2 linked regions of the Algoriphagus sp. Y33 genome follow. The protein of the gene in region 1 interacts with the protein of each later gene in a pairwise test. Links are inferred from orthologs where the notes say so. Each region holds a gene or a part of one and is shown on either strand. Other genes may lie near its edges. The genes, in order: ung and ID165_RS19240.

The links.
Region 2: the proteins of ung (region 1) and ID165_RS19240 interact in binary tests that used the Escherichia coli proteins (3 or more experiments, as listed by UniProt). The link is inferred for Algoriphagus sp. Y33 from one-to-one orthologs.

What each region holds. Positions count from the first base shown.
Region 1 is NZ_CP061947.1:6,153,463-6,156,693, forward strand. The notes cover bases 317-3,215. They hold ung (uracil-DNA glycosylase), read left to right. Parts: upstream 317-1,384; coding sequence 1,385-2,047; downstream 2,048-3,215. Other genes in these bases: ID165_RS25400 (O-methyltransferase), read right to left, coding at 317-960; apaG (Co2+/Mg2+ efflux protein ApaG), read right to left, coding at 938-1,324; lepB (signal peptidase I), read right to left, coding at 2,397-3,215. Outside these bases: ID165_RS25395 (methyltransferase domain-containing protein), read left to right, coding at 1-168; more of ID165_RS25400, read right to left, coding at 157-316; more of lepB, read right to left, coding at 3,216-3,231. UniProt on the Escherichia coli protein: Excises uracil residues from the DNA which can arise as a result of misincorporation of dUMP residues by DNA polymerase or due to deamination of cytosine.
Region 2 is NZ_CP061947.1:4,742,405-4,745,637, reverse strand. What follows is about bases 159-3,059. They hold ID165_RS19240 (nucleoside-diphosphate kinase), read right to left. Parts: upstream 1,870-3,059; coding sequence 1,447-1,869; downstream 159-1,446. Other genes in these bases: ID165_RS19235 (bifunctional oligoribonuclease/PAP phosphatase NrnA), read left to right, coding at 2,053-3,059; nirB (nitrite reductase large subunit NirB), read right to left, coding at 159-944. Outside these bases: more of nirB, read right to left, coding at 1-158; more of ID165_RS19235, read left to right, coding at 3,060-3,087. UniProt on the Escherichia coli protein: Major role in the synthesis of nucleoside triphosphates other than ATP. The ATP gamma phosphate is transferred to the NDP beta phosphate via a ping-pong mechanism, using a phosphorylated active-site intermediate.

The sequences.
Region 1 (3,231 bases):
GACGGGGAATTTGACTTTGACGGCCCGCCTTTTGGAGGAAGGGTGGAAGAGTATGTATTGCTATTTGAAAAGTATTTTGAAATCAAAACCTGTGAATCATGTTATAATTCGATTGCAGAGCGATCTGGGTCGGAGGTGTTTATGATGATGGAGAATTCAAAAGTCTAGCACATAGTCGCTTTTTTCTCCGGGGTAATCCAACAACACAATACCGCATTCATAAAAGTCTAAACTAAGTTTGACTAGGGGATTGGATTTTATTTCTTTCCATACTTTTTCCATTTCCCTTGACCAATGAATATCTCCTATAGCAATAATGGATTTCGTATGGGTTTTTTGAAGTATTTGTTCGAAATAAGTTAAAGTACCTTCGTAAGTATGTGTAGCATCTACCAGGGCAAAATCGATTTTTTCCAAGGTGCAAAGCGTGGAAGGCAGCGTGTGGTTAAGTTCTCCAACAATTAAATTGAGATTTTCGAATCCCTGACTTGGCTTGGCAACTCTGGCAATCTCAGTGGAACCTTCGAAAGTGTATAGGCTTCCCTGAGTAGTCCTAGATAGATACCTACTACCGATACCCATGCAAGTTCCCAACTCGACGACGATATGAGCAGGAGTCAGCGAGCAGAAAAACTGATAAAGTTGTGCATACTTCCGACTACTGGTGCTGAACTTGGTAATGTCAGCCACGTGTCGCTTCGCAGTGTTGACAATTTTGGATCCTGCGCCGTAATCATCTACTTCAATGACTTCATCCGACGAAAGCAAATGCTTTCTATATACTTCGATGTCAAGATCTATACTTTTATTTGCCTCAATGTAGTCGAAAAGATCTTGATAGGTACTGAATAACAAGGGAGACTGAAGGGAATATTTGTCTTCTTTATTCAGCCAGTAAGCTAGGTAGGAGAGTAGCGGAAAAGATTTGTTTAGCAAATCAATTATGAAAGTAATTTGCAATCATTTGAAATTCGGGTATTACTACTTCGAATTTACTTCCGTCAAAGAGTTTTTCCATAAAGTAAATTCCAGTCATCTTTCCCATGCCCGACTTTAGGTTGCAACCTGACACGTAGCTATGTGTCTCGCCGGGTTCCAGAATAGGTTGTTGCCCCACTACGCCGTCCCCTTCAACTATTTTCTTGACTTCTGCTGCATCAGAAATTTCCCATCTTCTGCGCAATAGCTGCACGGTTTGGCTGCTTTTGTTTTCAATAGTTACCTTGTATGTGAAAACAAAATGGTGCTGATGAGGACTGGAGAATTCTGATTGGTAGGTGACTTCAACACTTACTTGAATTCCGGACGTAATCGCAATTGCCATAATTTAAGTAATTTAAAAGTCTGTAAATATATAAGTTATAGTTTGATTAGCAATATGTCCATGGATGTGAAAATAGAGCCAAGCTGGAGAAATACATTAATGCATTTGTTTGAACAAAAGTTCTTTAATGACTTGGTTTCCTTTGTGAAAGACGAGTATGCGACGACAAAAGTTTACCCACCGGGAAAGGAAATCTTTAATGCGTTCAATCATTGCCCTATTGACTCTGTAAAGGTGGTGATTCTTGGGCAAGACCCCTACCATGGTCCGGGACAAGCACATGGATTGGCTTTTTCTGTTAGGCCAGAAGTGCCTTTTCCGCCAAGCCTACTGAATATTTTTAAGGAAATAGAATCGGATCTAGGTAAGCCTTTGCCCGCAAATGGAGATCTGACACGCTGGGCAGACCAGGGTGTGTTTTTATTGAATGCTACACTCACCGTGCGGGCTCATCAGGCAGGGTCTCATCAGAATAAGGGATGGGAGGAGTTTACCGATGCGGTGATTCGGGCAATCAGTGAAAGCAGATCGCATGTGGTATTCTTGCTTTGGGGAGCGTATGCCCAGAGAAAATCCTTACTCATTGATTCTGAGAAGCACTTGGTGTTGAAAGCACCGCATCCAAGCCCGCTCTCATCATACCGCGGGTTTTTTGGCTGCAGGCACTTTTCAAAAGCAAATGACTATTTGATTGCTAATGGTATAGGGCCAATTAACTGGTGAATCAGCGAGTCAAGACGCGCCGACTGCAGCAAAAGTGTATTTGGTAAATAAGACTTCAACTTCCTGCCCACCGGTAGGCGGACGCCCATTCTGATAAACTTGGACTTTCCCCAAGATAGGAAGACCTGCCTGAAAATGATCTATAATCTGTGGCGTCTGTGAAAATCTGTGTGTCTACACTTAAGTTAAAACATTTAAAAAAAGAGACTGTCTCATAACTCATGATTGTCACATTGAGCAGCTTGCCTTGCTGTGGCGGGAAGTCGAAATGGGCTTAATTAGCACATAAAAGAATTCGACTTCGCCCAGTCTGATGAGAAAAGCTGATTATGGGACAGTCCCTTAAAGATTAATTTATTCCGCTAAATATTCTACTCCAACGAATCTTGCTGAACATTGATTCATGCTTGTCCAGCGAAAGCCACAAGAACCAAGCTTTGCCTACGATATGGTCTTCGGGAACGAAGCCCCAATAGCGGGAATCCAGCGAATCGTGACGATTGTCCCCCATCATGAAGTAATAATTCTGTTTGAATGTATAGCTGTCTACTTTTTGACCATCGATAAAAAGTTGTCCTTCTTTTACTTCTACATTCTCCAGACCTTCATATTTCTCGATAGTGAAACTGTATTTCATCACATTTTCATTGGTCATCTCGATTGTCCAGCCTTTGGCAGGGATTTTAAGAGGGCCATAATTGTCGCGATTCCAGCCTAAAGTCAATCCGTCAGGAAAAACACCTGATTCTCCACCGCTTTTCTGGAGCCTTTTAGTCACTGACGTCACCACAGGGGATGATTTTAATCTATTGATCACCTCTTCCGTGGCAAAGACCAAATAGCCCGATCCATCACTGAAAGTCAAATGACTTTCAGGATTGATGTCGTACTGTTTGAAGAAATCTTCTGTAAGAGGTCTGTTAGTGATCACATCATATGAAAATTGCATTTCATCAGGTTTTGGGGAAGGTTCGTTATTTACGAAAGCATTTCCCTCTCTTACTTCGATTACATCTCCAGCGATCCCGATTGCCCGCTTGATATAGTTGGTTTTAAGATCGGTAGGATATTGAAATTCTACAGGGTAATTGAATACGACTACATCATTTCTTTTCACATCAGAGAACCCCGGGAGTCTATAGTAAGGTATCTTAATAGCATCTGAATAAGAAGGGAGTTCGGTC
Region 2 (3,233 bases), 1.4 Mb from region 1 along the record:
ATCAGCTTTTCGCCTCCCGTAATTTGATCTACAGCCACTCCCGCCATCTCATATCCCGGAGCTACCAGTCCGTAGATCCCATTATTATAAAGTGCTACTTCTCCGATGGCATAAATGGCCGGATCGGAAGTTTCCATTTTATTATTCACATATACTCCGCCCCTTTCACCTGTTTTCAGGCCACATTTCACCGCCAATTCGTCTCTGGGACGTATACCTGCGGAAATAATCAGCATGTCGGTTTGGAGGGAAGTTTCGTCTGTAAATTCTATTTTTTCGACACCTTCTTCCCCTGTGATTTCTTTGGAGTTTTTGCCCAGGTGAATGTTCATGCCAAGGCTCTCTATCTTGTTCTGAAGCATGTCACTGGCGGCTTTGTCCAATTGACGCGGCATCAGACGCGGGGCAAATTCGATTACATCGGTTTGAAGTCCGAGTTCTTTGGCCGCATTTGCCGCTTCCAGACCAAGAAGACCTCCTCCAAGTACAGATGCTTTGAATTTTCCTTCAAGCTTGAGTTTTTGCGCATAATCCTTGATTGCATCGAGATCTTCTATGGTTCTGTATATGAATACACCGGGCTTGTCCACTCCTTTGATATTCGGGACAAAGCAGGAAGAGCCGGTAGCCAGAACTAGATAGTCATATTCGAAATAGTCGTGCTTATGTGTAAAGACACGCTTGGTTTCCACCTCAATAGAAGTGATCATTTCTCCTGTACGTAGCGTGATGTTATTCTCAGCATACCAGTTACGGGGCGCTAAAAGCAGCTTATCCGCCGAATCCAGTGAGAAGTATTCGCTTAGGTGGACACGATCATAAGCCGGCCTGGACTCTTCCCCGAATACTACAACTTTAAATTGATCGCGAAGTGGGTGGGCGGCCAGTTTTTCGCAAAACTTGTACCCCACCATTCCATTTCCTATGACAATAACTTTTTTCATGGCTACGTATTTTAGAACTCAAATATAAGTATAAATACGTAATTAAAAGCAAAAACATAAAGAAATACTTATTATAAATAAGTATAAGAAAGTAAGCTGGAAAGGAGAAAAGGGTGTCAATAGGCTTTAAAATCGACTTATCACTGGATTAAGTATCTAGATATTGGATGAATTTTGCTTCTACGTAAGTGGTCTAATTAGAGGAAAATTTTATTTGGTTCTCCCGACTGCCCTATCAAAACCTTGATTAAGGCGGGCTTCCCTCAGGGGATGAGAGTGTAAAGTAGATCCGGCTTCTGGAGAAGCAGGATAACAGAATCGGGATAACACAGAGATTGCTTTTACGGTACATCGGGACAGGCTGTTCCCCACAATGACGGAGTGTATTTATTGCTAACTGTGTCCTCCGCGTAAACCTCTGTGCTCTGCGGTTATTTTGTCTTCAAATAAAAAAAGCATCCCAAAACGGAATGCTTTCAAAATTTATTTTTTTCGATTAGAATTAACCTACTCTTTCGATCTGGGAGAAGTAGAAAGATCCTTCGATAGCGGCATTTTCGTCAGAGTCAGAACCGTGTACGGCATTAGCTTCTATAGACTTGGCGAAGATCTTACGGATAGTTCCCTCACCTGCATCAGCCGGGTTGGTAGCACCTATCAATTTTCTGAAATCTTCCACTGCATTTTCTTTCTCCAGGATAGCTGCGATGATAGGTCCGGAAGACATATATGCGCAAAGATCAGCGTAGAATGGTCTTTCTGAGTGAACTTCGTAGAATTTGCCTGCGATCTCTTTTGTCAATCGGGTTGCCTTCATGGCCACGATTTTGAAGCCTGCTTCTTCGATCATTTTCAAAATTGCTCCTGAGTTTCCATCTGCGAAAGCATCAGGTTTGATCATAGTGAATGTTCTGTTAGTTGCCATGTTTTATGTTTTTCATTGGTTTAATTCGGGCGCAAAAATAGACTTTTTCGCAGCATTCACCATAAAAACTTTAGCATTTTCCGTGTAGTTTATTCATTATCAGTGAGCTGGGATAATTGGGAATTGTCGAAAATTTCCTGACCTTTGCGTACTACAGAGCCAAAAAGCAGCTAAATGTATAAAATTGAAGCTTTAGCCTCGTTTAAGAGAGAGATAGCCTCACCCAAAAAAATATTTATCACTACTCACGTCAAACCCGATGCCGATGCATTGGGTTCTTCATTGGGGTTGGCTAACTACCTGCTCAAGAAGGGGCATGAGGTGACGGTGGTGACCCCGTCGGATTATCCTTCATTTCTGGACTGGATGAAAGGCAATGACGCAGTGCTGGATTTCAGTAATCCCAAGCACACTGATCTTGCCACCAAGAAATTAAATGAAGCGGATGTTATTTTTTGTTTGGACTTCTCTGTTTTAAAAAGGGTAAACGAATTAGGCGAAATGATCCGCAAGTCGGAAGCATATACCGTCAATATTGATCATCATCAGGATCCTGAGGATTTTGCTGATTTCCGTATCTGGAGCACTGAAGCCGCCGCTACCTGCGAACTGGTCTATGAAATGATCGTGCAGTTGGGGGATGAGAAGCTTTTGGATAAAGACATCGCTGAATGCCTCTATGCCGGGATTATGACTGACACGGGAGGGTTTAGACATCCCAATACCACCAAGAATGTACATCTCGTAGTGGCGGAATTGGTAGATTTGGGAGCCGATATTTCACAAATCGCCAATTGGATCTATGATTCCAATTCGGTCAATAGACTGAAATTTATCGGTTTTGCGATCAGCCGCCGGCTGGTAGTACATGAAAATCTTCATATGGCCTATTTTGCGATCAGCAAAAAAGATCTTAAAAAATATCAAAGTCGTACAGGCGATACAGAAGGTTTGGTCAATTATGCATTATCTTTGGACGGGATAAAGCTGGCTGCCTTATTTTCGGAACGTGAAGACGGTGTCAAAATTTCTTTCAGATCATCCAGTGAAGTAGCCATCAATAAATTTGCGGCAGAGTATTTTGATGGTGGTGGACATAAAAATGCCTCGGGAGGAAAGTCTACGTTGAGTCTTAAAGACACTGTAGAGCGATTTGAGACCTTGGTGGAAGAGCACCAGGACGAATTATTCCGCGTTGTTCCTCTTGCAACAGATTGATTGGCTTGAACTCCCCTTTATTACCTTGAAAAATCACTTATCCTTTACGAAATCGGACATGACCCAGACGTTACACACTGGGATGATTGTAGTGCCTGCGAGATTCCCTGTCCGTACAGGCGGGCATTCCGTTACCTTCGTAACGG